Regions from separate parts of the Streptomyces sp. NBC_00080 genome, predicted to be linked through region 1. Evidence: riboswitches for the same ligand, from Rfam matches in the RefSeq annotation. Region 1 holds a riboswitch; each other region holds the start of a gene.
What was found. Region 1 has a riboswitch for cobalamin ahead of OHU34_RS04890 (CbtB-domain containing protein). Riboswitches for the same ligand answer to the same signal wherever they lie in the genome.
Positions count from the first base shown of each region.

Region 2: it holds a riboswitch for cobalamin, as region 1 does, so the genes downstream of both, OHU34_RS32490 (cobalamin biosynthesis protein) here and OHU34_RS04890 (CbtB-domain containing protein) in region 1, are expected to answer to the same signal.
Region 3: it holds a riboswitch for cobalamin, as region 1 does, so the genes downstream of both, OHU34_RS36115 (energy-coupling factor ABC transporter permease) here and OHU34_RS04890 (CbtB-domain containing protein) in region 1, are expected to answer to the same signal.

Region 1 covers NZ_CP108235.1:1,099,415-1,105,474, reverse strand. The annotation lists gene OHU34_RS04900 (hypothetical protein) at 1-669, opposite strand, end outside; gene OHU34_RS04895 (enoyl-CoA hydratase/isomerase family protein) at 1,580-2,656, shown strand; cobalamin riboswitch at 2,733-2,880, shown strand; gene OHU34_RS04890 (CbtB-domain containing protein) at 2,917-3,138, shown strand; gene OHU34_RS04885 (CbtA family protein) at 3,164-3,925, shown strand; gene OHU34_RS04880 (FAD-dependent oxidoreductase) at 4,313-5,401, shown strand; gene OHU34_RS04875 (hypothetical protein) at 5,420-5,569, opposite strand; partial or broken gene OHU34_RS04870 (PadR family transcriptional regulator) at 5,740-5,904, opposite strand.
Region 2 covers NZ_CP108235.1:7,289,457-7,295,516, forward strand. The annotation lists gene cobN (cobaltochelatase subunit CobN) at 1-902, opposite strand, end outside; gene OHU34_RS32485 (cobyric acid synthase) at 899-2,467, opposite strand; gene OHU34_RS32490 (cobalamin biosynthesis protein) at 2,464-3,462, opposite strand; cobalamin riboswitch at 3,562-3,704, opposite strand; gene OHU34_RS32495 (hypothetical protein) at 3,835-4,056, opposite strand; gene OHU34_RS32500 (inorganic phosphate transporter) at 4,091-5,344, opposite strand; gene OHU34_RS32505 (class II aldolase/adducin family protein) at 5,925-6,060, shown strand, end outside.
Region 3 covers NZ_CP108235.1:8,062,802-8,068,861, forward strand. The annotation lists gene OHU34_RS36100 (energy-coupling factor ABC transporter ATP-binding protein) at 1-192, opposite strand, end outside; gene cbiQ (cobalt ECF transporter T component CbiQ) at 189-950, opposite strand; gene OHU34_RS36110 (energy-coupling factor ABC transporter substrate-binding protein) at 957-1,460, opposite strand; gene OHU34_RS36115 (energy-coupling factor ABC transporter permease) at 1,457-2,182, opposite strand; cobalamin riboswitch at 2,212-2,396, opposite strand; gene OHU34_RS36120 (SpoIIE family protein phosphatase) at 2,608-4,740, shown strand; gene OHU34_RS36125 (cation:proton antiporter) at 5,170-6,060, shown strand, end outside.

The sequences.
Region 1 (6,060 bases):
ACTGCGCACCGAGTGGTCGGCGGCGTCGTAGTCGGCCGGGGCGGGGATCCCCGGCAGCACCAGCGCCCCGCCGCGCGGCACCTCCACCCGGGCCTCCTTGAGCGCCCAGTTCACGGTGCGCAGCTGGTGCGGGGCCGCGCGGTGCTCGACGACCCGGTGGTGCAGGCCGGGCGGCAGCAGCGGGACCAGCGACCGCCGGCCCAGCTCGTCGGGTGTCATGGCCTCGTGCACGACGAGGTGGACGGCCCAGGTGTCCCGCAGGGCGCCCCGGAGCACGCGCCGCAGCTCCTTGTCGTCGGCCGGAAGCGGGTTCGCGACGAGGAAACGCTCACCGGTGACGGTCTCGTTGCCCCAGGGGGTGTCCGCCTCCCAGGACCAGAACATCCCGGCGGGCGAGGGCCACCGCTGGTCCCACGGCCGCTCCGCCTCCGCCGTCAGCGTCCATTCCTGGCCCTGGCCCGACCACTCGGCGAGCCTGAGCCGGGCACGGACGGTCACCTCCTCCGCGACCAGCCACCGGGCTTCGAAGGCCGTCTCCCCCTCGGGGGTGTCGGCGTCCGGCAGCTCCATGAAGTCCTGGACGGTCTCGGCGTCCTTGAGTGCCTGAAGGTGCTTGCGCAGGACGTCCGGAGCGGTGGGGCCGGTGTGACGGCCACGGGTCTGCCACACCGTGGAGGGCGTCGTGGGCGGAACGGTCGCGGAGATGTGGTGAGTCCATTCGTGAGTGCGGTGACGACGTGGCGACGACGTGCGAAGGCCAGTATCGCCCGCCGCGGGGGGTGTGCGATCAAGCGGGTCGGCGGCGTGGACACCGGTGGGCGCCCCGCCGGGGTGTGCCTTCCCCGGCGCGGCACAGGTCACGCGTCCGGATCCGGTCCACGGGCCGGTGGTCCGGGCGGGGGGTGTGCGCCACTCGTACGGGGTGTGCGCCGTTCACCACGGCCGGCACCCCCGCACCCATGGGCCCGCCGGCCTCCTGGACCCGAGAATCGGAGCCGGTGGACAGGGCCCGCTCTCCATCCGCGTCGGGGCGAGCCCTGTCCGTCGTCCCGCGGGCTTCCCTGCCGTCGACGGGATCCCGGCACCTGCGACGCGATCCGCGTGCCGCGCGGGCAGGCGCAGCATGCTGCGGCGGCCCGAGAACGAACGGCGTCCGCTGACCCACGCGGGCGGTCCGGCAGGCCGGCGATCAGACTGCCAGGCGACGGATCGCGACTGCGGCCGCGTCGACGCCGAGCACCAGTTCACGCGCCACCGCTCCCCCCTCCACCCGGGTCGCGCGCGCCGACCGGCACGGCCGCCGTGCCGCCGTCGGCTTGCCGGCCGGGGACCGGAACGGCCGCCTCCACGCCGCTCACCTGGTCGATCGTCCCCACCGGGGCAGGTCGGCCCGCCCGGACCGGCCGGGTCGGAAGCCGAACGCGCTTGTAGGCGGCCGGTTTCGGCGGCAGGGCCGGCGCTTCCGCATCGACCACGGAGTGGGGAAGATCGTCCATGACCTGTGCGTCCAGCGGATCCTGGAAGGAAGCAACGAGATCATGCACGTCATCGTGGCCCGCGGCCTGACGGAGGAATCCCGATGAACGACATCGAGGTGCCCGTCCTGCTGCACACCGCCGGCCGAGCCGCCCACATCACGCTCAACCGACCGAGGGCCATCAACGCCCTGAACCATGCGATGGTGCGCCGCATCGACGCCGCGCTGACGGCATGGGAGCGCGACCCGGCCGTCGAGACCGTCGTCGTCTCCGGCGCGGGGGAGCGCGGCCTGTGCGCGGGCGGCGACATCCGTGCCGTCCACGACGACGCCCGCGACGACGACGGCACCGCCTCAGCCGCCTTCTGGCGCGACGAGTACCACCTCAACGCCCGCATCGCCCGCTACCCCAAGCCCTACGTCGCCCTGATGGACGGCATCGTGATGGGAGGCGGTGTCGGCGTCTCCGCGCACGGCAGCGTCCGGATCGTCACCGAGCGGTCGAGGATCGCGATGCCCGAGACCGGCATCGGCTTCGTGCCGGACGTCGGCGGCACCCACCTGCTCGCTCGCGCCCCGGGCGAACTGGGCACCCATCTCGCCCTGACGGGCGCCCAGATCGGTGCCGGGGACGCGGTGTCGTGCGGGCTCGCCGACCACTGCGTGCCGTCCGCCTCCCTCCGGCAGTTGGCCGACGACCTCGCCGAACTGCCCGTACGGGAGGCCCTGGACCGTCATGTACAGCCCTTGCCGGCAGGAGAGTTGGCCGGACACCGGGCGTGGATCGACACCTGTTACGCGGCCGACACCGTCGAGGAGATCGTCCGACGGCTGTTCGCCCACGGCGACCCGGCGGCGAAGGAGGCCGCGGAGACCCTCCTGACCAGGTCGCCCACCTCGCTCAAGGTCACCCTGGCCGCCCTGCGCCGTGCCCGGCGACTCGGCTCCCTGGAACGGGTGCTGGACCAGGAGTACCGCGTCTCCTGCGCCGCCCTGACCACGCCCGACCTGGTCGAGGGCATCCGCGCCCAGGTCATCGACAAGGACCGGGACCCGCGTTGGTCGCCGGCCACCCTCGCCGAGGTCACCGCGGCCGACGTCGAGCGCTTCTTCACCCCGCTCGGCGAGCGCGAACTCGGGCTCGCCCGACCCGACACCACCGCGGAGGGGCTCCGCTGAGCGGGACCGGCATGGTGATCCGGGCCACCTGGCCGTGGAGAGTGGAATCACGCCAGGTGGGGCGGTATTGGCCAGGGGCCCGGCACGCGGTACCGTCGCTCTGATATCGACGACGGCGAGACGGAAGCCGGTGAGAACCCGGCACGGTCGCGCCACTGTGGACGGTGTACCCCGAAGGGGCACACACCGCGAGTCAGACCCGTGGCCGTCGTCATGTGCACCACCGAGATGGGACGCGAACTCCCAGAGGAGGTCCTGCCATGGCGCAGCATGTCGCCCAGCCGACTACCACCACGCCCGTCGTACCCGCCAAGTTGCCGTTGAAGGACATCGCCCCGTGGGCGGTCTTCTTCGGCGTCCTGATGCTGGTCCTGCTGTACTTCGTCGGCGCGGAGCAGGGCGCGACAGCCGTCGTCTCCGGCGAGGACGTTCACGAGTGGGTGCACGACGCCCGCCACCTGCTCGGTTTCCCCTGCCACTGATCCCGAGGGGAACCCCAGCACACTCATGAACTCCGCAACGGTAAGAAACCTCCTCGTGCGGGGCATGCTCGCCGGCCTCGGTGCCGGCGTGCTCGCCCTGATCGTCGCCTACTTCCTCGGTGAGCCGAACGTCGACAGCGCGATCGGTTTCGAGGAGTCGCACGCCGCGGGCCACGAGCACCACGAGGTGGAACTCGTCTCCCGCAGCCTCCAGTCCACCGCCGGCCTCGCCACCGGCGTGCTGATCTACGGGGTGGCCTTCGGCGGGATCGCCGCCCTCGCCTTCTGCTTCGCCCTCGGCCGGGTCGGCCGCTTCAGCCCCCGGGCGACGGCACTTCTGCTGTCGGGGGCCGCTCTGCTCGCCGTGTACGTCGTGCCGTTCCTGAAGTACCCGGCGAACCCGCCCGCGGTCGGCGACCCCGACACCATCGGCAAGCGCACCACCCTGTACTTCCTGATGATGGTGCTCGGCGTGCTGCTCGCGGTCGCCGCGGTGATCCTGGGCAAGCGGCTCGCACCGAGGCTGGGCACCTGGAACGCCACCGTCGCGGCCGTCCTCGGCTTCGTGCTCGTCATCGGGCTCGCCTACGAGTTCCTGCCGGCCGTCAACGAGGTGCCGAGCGACTTCCCGGCCGCCCTGCTGTGGCGGTTCCGCCTGTCCGCCCTCGCCATGCAGGTCACGCTCTGGGCAGGCTTCGGCCTCGTCTTCGGCGAACTGGCCGAACGGCTGCTGCACCCCAAGCCCGCCACGGTGACCGCGGGCACACCGGTGGCCGCCCCACACTGACCCGACCGGCACGACGTTGCGACGAGAGGGCCCACGGAACCACCCCGGGGCCCTTCTCGCGTTCACGAGCGCGTTCGCCAACCGACGCCGGATCAGCACTGCGAGCGCCGCGCGAAGATGGCGGCATGAACCTCCGACCGGCCGTCCGTACAGGGCAGCGCGACCTCACCCTGATCGCTTCTCTGGCCGGTCTCACCGTCACGCTCAGCGCGTTCGGGCTGCCGGCCGCCCATCCCGCCGCGTCGGTGGTCCTGGTGTTCCTCACGGGGCGGTTCGGCTTCGCGAGCGTTCCCGGGAACCCGAGGACCTGGTCGCCCGTACGATCGAGTCTGCTGTCATGGCCCGCGTTCCCTTCGCGGGCACCGACCGGATCCCCGGGGAGGGACTGTGATCGCCGTCGTCGGTGCCGGACTCATGGGCGCGGCCACCGCCTGGCAACTGGCCCGCCGAGGCCATGAGGTCACGCTCGTCGAGGCGTACGACATCGGCCATCGGCACGGAAGTTCGCACGGCAGCTCACGGATCTTCCGGCGGGTGTACGCCGACCCCTTCTACGTACGGCTGACCGGACAGGCCCAGGAGCAGTGGCGGGAGCTGGAGGACGACGGGTCGACCTCCTTGCTGCGCACGACCGGTGGGCTCGACATGGGCGAGGACCACGACCCGAAGGCGCTCGCCGACCTCCTCGGCGCGGCCGGAGTGCCCCACGAACTCCTGGGCGCGGAAGCCGCCGCGGAGCGCTGGCCGTACATCCGCATCACCGGGCCGGTGCTCCACCATCCGGACGCGGGCGTGGTCGACGCCGACGAGACCGTCGGGACCTGCGTCCGGCGGGCGATCGAACACGGAGCGCGGGCGGTCATCGGCACCCGCGTCACCGGCATCGACGTCCGGGGGAGCGAGAAGGTGCGTCTGCACACCGACGACGGCCGCGAGATCGTCGCCGACACGGTGGTGATCGCGGCCGGCGCCTGGCTGCCCGAGCTCGAACTGCCCGTCAACCTGCCGCCGTTGGCGGTGACCCAGCAGCAGGTCTTCCACTTCCGGCAGCGGGACCCGTCCGTCAGGTGGCCGACCCTGATCTGGGACGGCGCGCTGCACCTCTACGGCCTGCCGTCCGGAAGTGACGGGGGCCCGCTCCCGGCGGTCAAGGTCGCCGAGCACGACCGCGGCACCCCGGCCACCGCCCGCACCCGCAGCGGGGTCGTCGACCCGTCGTCGCGGACGCGCGTGAGCGGCTTCGTCCGCGACCGCCTCCCGGGCCTCGAGCCCGACCCGGTCGCCGAGGCGACCTGCTTGTACACCACCACCCCGGACGAGGACTTCGTCCTGGACCGCCACGGGCCCTTCGTCATCGTCTCCCCGTGCTCCGGACACGGCGCGAAATTCGCCCCGCTCATCGGCGCGATGGCCGCCGACCTCGCCACCGGCCGCGCCGAGCCGCATCCCCGCTTCCGCCTGGGACGCACGGCATAGGTCCGGAGAGCGGTGCGGTCAATGCCGGTCGCGCCGGCACTGCCGGACCTGGATCCAGGGCCGGGGGCAGCCGGGGACGGTGACCAGCACCCGGCCGCGTCCACCCGCGTCCACCCGGTCGTGCGCCTCCGCGATGTCCGCCAGCGCGAAGCGGCCGCCGACGTCCACGGTGAGGGCGCCGGCCGCGGCCGACGCGGCCGGCTCGCGGGCGGCCTGCCGCTTCGGGTGAAGTCGGTGATCTCGTGGTCTGCCGGTGTACGCAGGCGCTCCAGCATGCCGGCGTGACCGGCCTCGGTCAGACTGAGGACGAAGCGGGCGGCGCCGGCCCGGGGGTCCGCCTGACGATCCAGGAGTCCCGCCCTGGCCAGCCGGTTGATCGCCGGATAGAGGCTGCCGTCGCTGACGGGTCGCGTGGAGCCGATCAGCTGGGAGACCTTGCGGCGCACATCATGGCCCGGCAGAGGGCCTTCGGCGAGGAATCCCAGGATGGCCAGTTCCAGCATGGGGTCGTCGTCTCGCCGATCGCATCGATTCGATGTGTACCTCGATTCGATGACGCCCTCCGGCCGACTGCGCGGGCGCGGAATTGTTCAGGCCACTCACGTGCTGTTGTATCCACAGAGGCTGGTACGTCGACGGTGTGCGAGCGAGCGGTTCGC
Region 2 (6,060 bases), 6.2 Mb from region 1:
GGCACGTCGTCCGGGCCCTGCTCCTTGAAGGAGAAGGGGACGGTGATGATCCGTCCGTCGAACTCCGGGATGGCGACCTGCATCGCCGCGTCCATGGGGGAGAGCGCGGCGTCGGACTCCTCCCAGGCGCTCTTCGACGAGGTGAGGCACAGCCCCTGCAGCACGGGGACGTCGAGGTCGGCGAGCGCGCCGATGTCCCAGGCCTCCTCGTCCCCGCCCGCCGAGGCCTGCGAGGCGTGCGCGCCGCCGGCGGCGAGCACCGTGGCGACGAGGGTGTCGGCCCGCCCGAGGATCTCGTACAGCCCCGGGTCCGCCCCGCGCAGCGAACCGCAGTACACGGGAAGGGCGTTGGCGCCGTGTGCCTCGACGGCGTCGCACAGCGTGTCCACGAAGGCGGTGTTGCCGCTGAGTTCGTGCGCCCGGTAGAAGAGGACCCCGATGGTCGGCCGGCCCTCGACGAAGGCACGCTCGCCGTGGACGCCGTACTCGGGCATCTTCTGCGGCTCGACGAATCCCTCACCGGTCAGCAGCACGGTGTCGGAGAGGAACCGGGCCAGCTCGGTCAGGTTGGCCGGCCCGCCCTCGACGAGATACCGCAGCGCCTCCGCCACCACGCCGGCGGGCACCGACGACTCGGCCATCAACTCCGCGTCGGGCACGGTCTCGCCGCCCAGCAGCACGGTCGGCACGCCGGACGCCTTGAGCGCGGCGAGCCCGTCCTCCCAGGCCCGCTTGCCGCCGAGCAGCCGGACGACCGCGAGGTCGGCGCCGTCCAGGAGCGCGGGGAGTTCCCCGGCGACGTCCACCCGGGTCGGGTTGCCGATCCGGTACGAGGCGCCGGAAGCGGCCCGGGCCGCCAGCAGATCCGTGTCGGCGGTCGACAACAACAACACTGTGCTCATGCGGGCGCTCCCGGTGGAATGAAAGGCAGTCCTTGCGGCGCGCCCGACTCGATGAGCCGCCAGAGCGCGTCGGTGTCCGCGTGCTGTTCGATCAGGTCGCCGAGCCGGTCGAGCTGCTCCTCGCGCAGCCCGGCGAACGAGGTGTCGGCGGCGGGCACGAAACGACGGCCCGCGGCGGCCGCCACCTCGCGCAGGAAGGCCCGCCGGAATCCGTCCGACTCCAGCGAGCCGTGCCAGTGCGTGCCCCAGGTCTGTCCGACCCGGCAGCCGTCCAGGCCGTGTCCGCGGTCGTCGGTGAGGAACGCCTCGCCCCCCTGGACGTCGGCGACCCCGTGATGGATCTCGTACCCCTCGACCCGCTCGCCGAGGGCTTGCCCCACCGGCCGGGTGAGGGTCTTCTCACGGGCGAACCGCACCCGGACCGGGAGGACTCCGAGGCCCGCCACCTGTCCGAGCCGGCTCTCGACCTCGTCCTCGATGTGCTCGCCGAGGAGCTGGAAGCCACCGCAGATGCCGAGGACGGGCCGCTGCTCGGCGACCCTGCGCAGGATCGCCTCGGCCAGCCCCCGCTCCCGGAGCCACTCCAGGGCGCGGACGGTGCCCCGGGTCCCCGGAATCACCACCAGGTCGGCGTCGGCCAGTTCCTCGGGCCGGTCCACGAACCGCACGACGACGCCGGGTTCGGCGGCCAGCGCGTCCACGTCCGTGAAGTTGGACATGAGCGGGACGGCGCAGACGGCGATGCGCAGCACGTCCTCGCCGACGGGCGGGGCGGTGTTCGACTCCCGTACGGTCCCGCGCAGCGAGACCCTCCCCCGCTCTCGGCTCCGCTCGGGCGGGGGGACCCCCATCCCGTCCTCCTCGTCGATCCCGAGCCCGTGGCGGAACGGCAGCACGCCGTACGTCCGCCGCCCGGTGAGCCCGTGCAGCATCTCCAGGCCCGGCTCCAGCAGGGAGACGTCCCCCCGGAACTTGTTGACCAGGAACCCGGCGACCAGCTCCTGGTCCTCGGGCGAGAGCAGGGCGACGGTGCCGAAGAAGGAGGCGAAGACGCCCCCGCGGTCGATGTCGCCGACGACGAGCACGGGCAGCCGCGCGCCCCGCGCGATCCCCATGTTCACGATGTCGGTCCGCCGCAGATTGATCTCGGCCGGACTGCCCGCCCCCTCACAGATCACCGCGTCATACGTGCCCCGCAACTCGGCGAGGCAGTCGAGAACGGTTCCGAGGAGTTTCTGCTGCCGCCCCCCGTGATACCCACGGGCGGTCATCTCGCCCACCGGCTTGCCGAGGAGCACGACCTGACTGCTCTGCTCACCGCCCGGCTTGAGCAGCACGGGGTTCATCAGCGCGGTCGGCTCCACCCGGCAGGCCTGGGCCTGCATGGCCTGGGCCCGCCCGATCTCGGCCCCCTCCGTCGTCACGAACGAGTTGAGGGACATGTTCTGCGCCTTGAAGGGTGCGACCTTCACCCCCTGCCGCACCAGCCACCGGCAGATCCCGGCCGTGACGACGCTCTTGCCGGCGTCGGAGGTGGTGCCGGCGACGAGGAGACCCCCGCTCATGTCGTACGCCCCTTCAGCTGGTTCCTCTGGTTCCTCTGGCTGCGCCGGCTGCTCGCGACGATGTTCGTGGCGACGACGCGCGCGGCGACGGTGACGCCGAGCGCGAGCAGACCGACGCGGCGGGAGAGCCGCGCGGCACGTTCGATGTCCCGGGCGACGACGGGCCGCCCGGCCGCGCCGTTCAGCACGGGCCGGTGCTCCACCCGCCCGGCGTACGACAGGGTCCCGCCCAGCCGCACGCCGAGGGCGCCCGCGAAGGATGCCTCCACCGGCCCGGCGTTGGGGCTCGGATGCCGGCGGGCGTCGGCCCGCCAGGCGCGCACGGCGCCCCGCGGATCGTCCCCCGCGAGGGCGGCGAGCACGGCGGTCAGCCGGGCTCCCGGCCATCCGGCGACGTCGTCGAGACGGGCGGCGGCCCAGCCGTAGCGCAGATACCTCGGCGACCGGTGACCGACCATGGCGTCCAGGGTGTTGACGGCCCGGAACCCGACCAGGCCCGGCACCCCGCCCACGGCCCCCCACACCAGCGCCCCCACGACGGCGTCGGAGGTGTTCTCGGCGACGGACTCCACGACCGCCCGGGCGATCCCGTCGGCGTCCAGGGCCTGCGGATCCCGACCGCACAGATGCGGCAGCCGCTCCCGGGCGGCCTCGACGTCCCCCGCTTCGAGCGCCCGGCCGATGGCCCGGGCCTCCCGGACGAGTGAACTGCCCCCCACCACGGCCCAGGTGGCGGCGGAGACGAGAGCGACGGTGGCGCCGGGGGAGCGGCGTACGGCCCGCTCGGCGACGGCGCCCAGGGCCACGACCCCGCCGGCGCACACGACGGCGTGCAGGGCTCCGCTTCCCCGGTGGTCCCGCCACAACAGCCGCTCGACGGCACCGGCGGCCCGCCCGAACGCGGCGACGGGATGCCCTCGGCGGGGATCGCCGAGCAGCAGGTCGCCCAGAAGGCCGGTGGCGGCGCCGTACGCGTAGAGGCGATCGGCACGCATCGGCTCAGCCGGCCGTGGGGTCGGGCAGCGACCTGGTGCTGTACCTCAACGGCCGAGCGAGCATGGCGATATGTCCTCACTCAGGGTGTCCACGCCCTGGTTCGACGAGACCGGCGGCGAGAGTTCCTGGCTCCCGGGGGTTTCTACCCCGGTCACAGTGGCGGGACCGCGCCGGATTCACACCGGCTTCCTCTTCTGCTGCCGTACATGGCTCGGGCAGTCCACCACGGCCCGCGAGAGCCGTCAACTTGCCTTTGACCTGCGCGGCTCGAGTGTGCAGAACCCCACACAGGGCGGGTCGGCGGGGCCGCGAACGGCAAGAGGTGCGGGACGGTGATCCGTCCCGCACCCCAGGGGTGTTCGGATGGTGCGTCAGGCGACGATCAGTGAGATCCCGTACGCCACCGCCGCCGCGCAGGCCGCGAAGCACGCGTACGCGCCGGTCACCGCGAGGGTGGCCGAGCCGCCCTGCGCCGACGCGCGTTCCTGCCGCGACAGGCCCATGACGCCGAGGGTGAACAGGGCGACGAGGCCGACGGTGACCACGAGGCTGACGCCGAAGACAGAGCCCAGGGCTGCCCAGTCGATCTTCATGCTGCTTCTCTTCCTTCGTGCCGGGTGCGCGGGCTCAGACGGCCGCGGCCGGGGGAGCGGCGGGGGTCGCGGGCTCTGCCGCCGGGCCGGGGATCGTGGCCGTCAGGTCCGTGAGGTCCTCGGCCAGGGTGCCCGTGGGCGGCGGGGTGACGGCGGCGATCGCCGTCGTGACGACGCCCGCGGGCTCGTCGGGCTCGTTGACGTTCGAGGCGTCGACGACCTCGCGCCGGGAGACCTTCCAGATGGCCGCGCTGGAGGCGATCAGGAAGACCGCGACGAGGGCCGTGCCCCAGTCGCCCAGGCCGGTGACGGACTCGGCGAGCGCGCCCACCAGGGCCGCGGCCGGGAGGGTCAGGCCCCACGCGACGAACATCCGGGTCGCCGTCGACCAGCGGACCACACCGCCCTTGCGGCCCAGCCCGGCGCCCATCACCGCACCGGAGACCGAGTGCGTGGTGGAGAGGGAGAAGCCGAGGTGCGAGGAGGCCAGGATGACCGTGGCCGCGCTGGTCTGGGCGGCGAAGCCCTGCTGCGGCTGGAGGTCGGTCAGGCCCTTGCCCATGGTGCGGATGATGCGCCAGCCGCCGAGGTAGGTGCCGAGCGCGATGGCCAGACCGGCGGAGAGGATGACCCAGGTGGGCGGGTCGGAGTCGGGGGCCACGGCACCGCCGGCCACCAGGGCCAGGGTGATGATGCCCATCGTCTTCTGCGCGTCGTTGGTGCCGTGGGCGAGGGACACCAGGCCGGCCGAGGCGATCTGGCCCGCGCGGTAGCCCTTGGCCGCCGCCTTGCCGTCGGCCTTCTTGCCGAGGGTGTAGGAGAGGCGGGTCGCGAGCATCGCCGCGACGCCCGCGACGATGGGTGCCGCGATCGCCGGGATCAGCACCTTGGTGACCAGGGCGTCACCGTGCACCGCGCCCATACCGGCCGAGGCGATGGTGGCGCCGATCAGACCGCCCATCAGGGCGTGCGAGGAACTGGAGGGCAGGCCCACCAGCCAGGTCAGGAGGTTCCAGAGGATCGCGCCGACCAGGGCGGCGAAGATGACCTCGGGACGGATGCCGGTCTCGTCGACGAGACCCTTGGAGATCGTGTTGGCGACCTCCACCGAGAGGAAAGCTCCCACAAGGTTGAGCGCGGCGGACATGGCCACCGCAACCTTGGGCTTGAGTGCACCGGTCGAGATGGTGGTGGCCATCGCGTTGGCGGTGTCGTGGAAACCGTTCGTGAAATCGAACGCGAGTGCGGTAACGACCACAATCGCGAGGATCAGCGAGAAGTTTTCCATTTACCCAGGCAATCGTTCGAAGTCATTGGCGCGTTGACCGTAAGCAATCTGGGTGAACGGAAGATGAACTGAGAAGGGCATCCGGGTGTCTGTGCAAGGGGGGTGTGGCGGTCTTCCGTCGCCGCGCCGGGGCCGGGGTCAAGCGCCGTACGGTCACCCGTCTTTGGCGGGCCCGCGCAACCGGCTCCCGGAGCCGCAGAAGAGATTCTGGTCACCCGGCGGCTGCCGCTGTCGGCGTACTGTCAGAAGTGCCGTCGGAAGGGCCGTCCGAAGGTACCTGTCGGCGGTCCGGCCGCCGGTGTCCCGGCGTCGGACGCCCCGTGACGGGCGACCCACGGGGCGTGATCCGCATGACCGTCCGGGCCTCGGCCGGGCACGTGGCATCGGCGCCCCGTCGCAGGGGTGGCACCCGACGTCGACCACGGGCGGCGGGGCCCGGCCGTCGACGCTCCGGCCGCCGCCATTGTGTACGAAATACGCGGCCTGCTCCCTGCCCGAGCACTTGTCCGGTCCGGCGAAGCGGTACGCGCCGCGGAACGGCCCGGCGGCGGCCCCCGGTGCCTCCTGGCAGGATCGCCGCATGGCTGAGCAGCGACCCGAGCAGGGGGACGCCCGGGGTCACCGGGACGGCGCACAGAACGTGGCGGAGCGGCGGGGGAGACATGCGGTCCTGGAGGAGGCGCGGGCCTGGGAGGCGCTCGTGACGGCGGCCCGCC
Region 3 (6,060 bases), 7.0 Mb from region 1:
CAACTCGCCCTCGCCCGGCCGCAGGCCACCGCTCAGCAGCCGCATCAGCGTGGTCTTGCCGCTGCCGTTGCGGCCCAGCAGGGCGAGCGCGCGCCCCGCGTGGACCTCGAAGTCCAGGCCGCTGAGCACGGCCGGGCCGTCCTCGTAGGCGAAGGAGGCACCCCGCAGGGCGACCAGTGCGGGCTCGCTCATGACAGCGGCCTTTCCAGTACGGATTGCAGTACGAGGGTGAGGCCGACCAGGCCCGCGAAGAGCGCGGCGCTGGCGGCCGTGAAGCGGACGGAGACCCGGGCCTCGGGCACCAGGACGCGCAGGGTGCCGTCGTAGCCGCGTCCGGCCAGCCCGTCCTGGAGGCGAGCCGCCCGGTCGAAGGCACGGACGAACGCGGTGGCGCCGAGCCCGGCCAGCGAACGCCACTCCGCGGCCCGGGTGCTGTGCCCGAGCCGGGCCGCCTGCGCTTCCCGGATCCGGCGCACGGAGTCGAGCAGCAGGAAGCTCATGCGGTACGTCACCAGCGCGACGTCCACGACGGGCGCGGGCACCCCGGCCCTGACCAGGCGGGGCAGCAGGTCGGACATCGGAGTGGTGAACGCGAGGAGGAGGACCCCGAGGGAGGCCGCCGAGGTGCGCAGCAGCAGCTCCCCGGCGCGCACCGGACCGCCGTCGGCCAGGGCCACGAACCGGTCCGGGCCGCCGACCCGCACGAGCAGGGTGAGCGCACCGGTCACGCAGAAGCCCAGCGGTACCCGGTAGGCGCGCCACAGCCGCCGGCCCGGCACCCCCGCGGGCCCCAGCAGGATGACGAGCGCAGTCACCAGGACCAGGGCGGCGCCGGGCCAGGGCGGCAGGGAGATGGCGAGCACGGTGAGGCCCAGGCCCAACACGGCCTTGTCCACGGGATGGCGGTGGCGCCAGCGACTGCTGTGCGCCGCCGCGTCGATCGGCAGCACGCGGGTTCAGGTCCGTTCGGGAGCGGACGCTTCGGAGGCGCTCCCGGAGGGATGGGATCTCCCGGTGCTCCCGGTGCTCCCGGTGTTCCCGGTGTTCCCGGTGCTCCCGGCGTTCTCGCGGTTCTCGGTGCTCTGCGAGGCCCTCGTCGTCGTCGAGGGCCTCGCTGCTGCCGAGGTCGTCGAGGTCGTGGTGTCCCGCTGTGCCAGGGCCCGGAGTTCGCCCTGCCGCCGTCCCCGGTGCAGACCGAAGTAGTAGGCGAGGACCCCCGCACCGAGGGCCGCCTGAAGGGCGAACAGTGCCGACTCGATCTCGCCGGACGGCGGCTCGTACAGGGGCGAGAACCAGGGTTCGTAGTCCGGCCGGATCTCGGTGATCGCCGTCTCCGCCTCCGAGTCGGCCCCCGTGAACGGCTCCTCCTTGTGGTCGCCGAGCCCGAGGGCCAGCGGCAGGACGGCCAGCGCGGCCACCACGAACAGCAGCAGGGCGTTGATCTTCGCGTTGCGGCTCACCGGGCCACCGCCTCGGTCCCGGCCTCGGTTCCGGCGTCGGCGCCGGCCTTGGTCCGACGGCCGGTCACGAGCACGCCCAGCCTGGTCAGTTCACCCTTGCTGGACTGCGTCAGCAGTCGCATCACGAACACCGTGAGGAGCCCCTCGCTGACCGCGAGCGGGATCTGGGTGACGGCGAAGATGGAGCCGAACTTGCCGAGCGCGCCCAGGAATCCGCTGCTCGGGTCCGGGAAGGCGAGCGCCAGCTGCACGCTGGTGACGCAGTAGGTGGACAGGTCGGCCACGAACGCGCCGAAGAACACCGTGACCATCAGCGGCACGTCGAACCGCCGCAGCAGCCGGTAGACCGCGTAACCGGCCCAGGGTCCGACGACGGCCATCGAGAAGACGTTGGCGCCGAGCGTCGTCAGGCCTCCGTGGGCGAGCAACAGGGCCTGGAAGAGCAGGGTGATGGTGCCCAGCACCGCCATGATCGGCGGCCGGAACAGGATGGCGCCGAGCCCCGTGCCGGTGGGGTGTGAGCAACTCCCGGTCACCGAAGGCAGTTTCAGCGCGGACAGTACGAACGTGAAGGCTCCGGAGGCGCCGAGGAGCAGGGTGCTCTCGGGGTGCTCCTTGACCTCACGGGTGAGTGACCGTACTCCGTGGACGACGAATGGCGCGGATGCGACGCTCCAGGCGATCGCATGCGCCGGAGGCAGAAAACCCTCGGCTATGTGCATGGCTGAACAGACCCTCTCCAGCACCTCGTGGATGGTTGACGTGCCTTGGCCGGTCTCCTGGCTCACGGGTACCACCGCCCGTGCTCCGCCTTCCCGGGTCCCAAGGACCCAGTGGCTGCCCGCGAGGGCCGGAGCCGGACTTCCCGATCACAGTGGCGAGGGCCGCACCGGCATCACACCGGATTTCCCGTTCACCAAGGCGTGGTGACAGTAGTGCCCGCACAGAGGCGCTGACAAGCGGCGATGTGGGGCGCGAAGACGGCGGACGACGGCTCACCCCGGCGCACGGACGCCGTCCGCGGGCCCGACGAAATGCCGGGTCCGCACGGTCGGCGTAGGGTCCGCCGTAGGGGTGACGGCCCTCGGCGCCCGGGGGCCTGCGCGTCGTTCAGCGAGCGCCCCTGCGCTGCGGGGAAGGTGAGAGCGTGCCGGATGCTGTCGCTGCCGGGTCGGGTGGGGGCCGCGGTCCGGAGTCGCTGGACACCGTCCTCGCCGAGTCCGCACAGGAGACCGGCGCCTCCGTGACCGCCGTGTACCTGCCGGCGGCCGGCGAACCGGTGCTGCGGCTCGCCGTACTGGGCGGACTTCCCTGGGAGATCTCCATGCCCTGGGCGCGAGTGGCGCTGACGGCCGCGTCCCCGGTGTCCGACGCCGTGCGGGAACGACGCCTGGTGTGGATCGGCGGCGCGGAGGAGATGGCGCGCCGATATCCGCGTCTGTCGCTCGTCGTGCCGTACCGCTTCTCGCTGGCCGCCGCCCCGATCACCACCGGCGAGGAGGTCCGGGGCGGGTTGGTGCTCCAGTGGCCCGCCTCGCACCCGGCGCAGCTGAGTGTGCGCGAACGGGAGGCCATGACCGGTCTGTGCCTCCGGCTGGGCCGGTTGCTGCAACGCGCCGCCGCAGACGGACACCCCGTGCGGGTCGGCGGGGTGCCCCGGGTGCTGCCGCCGCTCCGGGCCCGGCCGGTCGCAGCGGCCCAGGCGCAGTCCGCCGTCGACTTCGCCGAGCGCTTTCCCGGCGGCTGCTGCTCGCTGGACGTGGACGGCCGCATCACCTTCGCCACCACCTCGGCCGCCCGGCTGCTCGGCTCCGCCGTCCCCGACCTGCTCGGCACCAAGCCGTGGGAGGCGCTGCCCTGGCTCGACGACCCGATCGCCGAGGACAGCTACCGGGCGGCCCTGATCAGCCGCGAACCGACCTCCTTCACCGCGCTGCGGCCGCCGGACCGGTGGCTGTCCTTCCGGCTGCACCCGGACGCCTCCGGCATCAGCGTGTACATCACCCCCACCCACTCGGCGCACGCCCACGCCCCGCTCACCGGCCCGCCGCGGCCGCATCCGGCGGCCGCCGCCACGGCCGGCCGGGCCGCCACCCTCTACCACCTGATGCACCTGGCGGCCACGCTCACCGAGGCCGTCGGGGTCCGGGACGTGGTCGACCAGGTGGCCGAACAGCTTCCGTCCGCCTTCGGCGCCGGGGCCCTCGCGCTGATGACGGCGCAGGACGGCCGGCTGCGGATCATCGGCTACCGCGGCTACTCCGCCGACCTCATGCAGCGTTTCGACGCCGTTCCGCTCACCTCCGACACCCCCGCCGTGCACACCCTGACCACGGGCGTTCCGGGCTTCTTCGCCACCTTCGCCGAGCTCAGACGCGCGTATCCCCCCGCGGTCCTCCAGGACGGCATGGCCGCCTGGGCCTTCCTGCCGCTGATCACCTCCGGACGGCCCGTCGGCTCCCTGGTGCTCGCCTACGACCGGCCCCGCCCCTTCCTTCCGGAGGAGCGGGCCGTCCTCACCTCCACCGCCGGGCTGATCGCGCAGGCGCTGGACCGGGCTCGTCTCTACGACACCCAGCACCAGCTCGTCCACAACCTCCAGGCCGTTCTGCTGCCCCACACCCTGCCCCGGGTCCCCGGTCTGGACGTGGCGGCCCGCTACCTCCCCGCCACCCGCGGCATGGACATCGGCGGCGACTTCTACGACCTCATCCGCCTCGACACCACGACGGCCGCGGCCACCATCGGCGACGTCCAGGGGCACAACGTCAACGCGGCGGCGCTCATGGGGCAGGTCCGCACCGCCGTCCACGCCAACGCCGACGCGGCTCCGGACGAAGTCCTCGCCCGCACCAACCGCCTGCTCACCGACCTCGACCCCGGCCTGTTCACCAGCTGCCTCTACGTCCACCTCGACCTGACCACGCACCGCGCGTGCCTGGCCAGCGCCGGCCACCCGCCCCCGCTGCTGCGCCACCCCGACGGCCGCGTCGAAGTCCTCCAGGTGCCGCCGGGCCTCCTGCTGGGCATCGAGCCGGACGCCCCGTACGAGTCCATCGAGATCCCGCTGCCTCCCGGTTCGGTGCTGGCCCTCTACACCGACGGCATGGTCGAAGCCCCGGGCATCGACATCGACGACGCCGTGAACGGCCTCGCCCGCGAACTCGGCCGTACCGGGCCCGGCACCATGAGCGCCCTCGCCGATGCCCTCGTCCGGCACGCCCGCCGCTCGACCCCACGCAGCGACGACATCGCTCTCCTCCTCATTCACCCCATCTGATCCTTATTTCTATGATTTTCACCTTTCGGCGTGCGCTAGGATCCTTTACCAAGCGCTTACACTCCGCTGGGCGCCGCTCCGCCCGGCCGTGGAGCAACGGGCCGGCGGTCGCCGCCGACGTGATGGGGGGCGTGACATGGGTCGAGTCGTCCACGTGCGCGTCGACAACGCCGCTCGCGACGGCGTTCCCGATACCGGCGGTACCGTCCTGAGCGACCACCCCGTGCGCTGACGCCTTCCTCGCCCGCGCGGTGGAAACAGGCAGTCCCGCGGTCGGTACCGCCTCGCCCGCGCCGCAGTCCGCCGCTCACGGCGGCAACCCGCGCCCTTCTCCGGCTCCCTGACGCAGCGACGAGCCACTTCGGGACACCCGCACGCCCGTACGCACAGACGCCACCACCGACTTCGACCGACGGAGGTCAGACGCCCGTGCACGACACCACCGCCCTGCTCATCGAACTCGGGGCGATCATCCTCGTCCTGGGCCTGCTGGGACGCCTCGCCGGACGCGTGGGCTTCTCGCCCATACCCCTCTACCTGCTGGCCGGGCTCGCCTTCGGCCACGGCGGCATCCTGCCCTTGGAGGCCAGCGAGGAGTTCGTCGCCACCGGCGCGGAGATCGGCGTCATCCTCCTGCTGCTCCTGCTCGGACTGGAATACAGCGCCTCCGAACTCGTCACCAGCCTGAAGACCCAATACCCCTCCGGCGCGGTCGACTTCGCGCTCAACGCCGCCCCGGGCGCCGCGACGGCCCTGCTGCTCGGCTGGGGCCCGGTCGCCGCCGTCGCCCTCGCCGGAGTCACCTGGATCTCCTCCTCCGGCGTCATCGCCAAGGTCCTCGGCGACCTGCGCCGGCTCGGCAACCGCGAGACTCCGGTCGTCCTCGGCATCCTGGTCCTGGAAGACCTCTCCATGGCCCTCTATCTGCCCATCCTCACCGCCCTGCTCGCCGGGGTGAGCCTCGCCGGCGGAGCCGTGACCCTCCTGATCGCCCTGGGGACCGTCGGAGCCGTCCTCTACGTGGCGCTGCGCCACGGCCGTCTCATCAGCCGCGCCGTCTCCTCCGACAACGCCGAGATGCTCCTGCTGGTCGTCCTCGGCCTCACCCTTCTCGTCGCGGGCATCGCCCAGCAGCTCCAGGTCTCGGCGGCCGTGGGCGCCTTCCTCGTCGGCATCGCGCTGTCCGGCGAGGTCGCCGAGGGCGCCAGCAGTCTCCTCACCCCGCTGCGGGACCTGTTCGCCGCGGTGTTCTTCGTCTTCTTCGGCCTGCACACCGACCCCGCGGACATCCCGCCCGTCCTCCTCCCGGCCCTCGCGCTG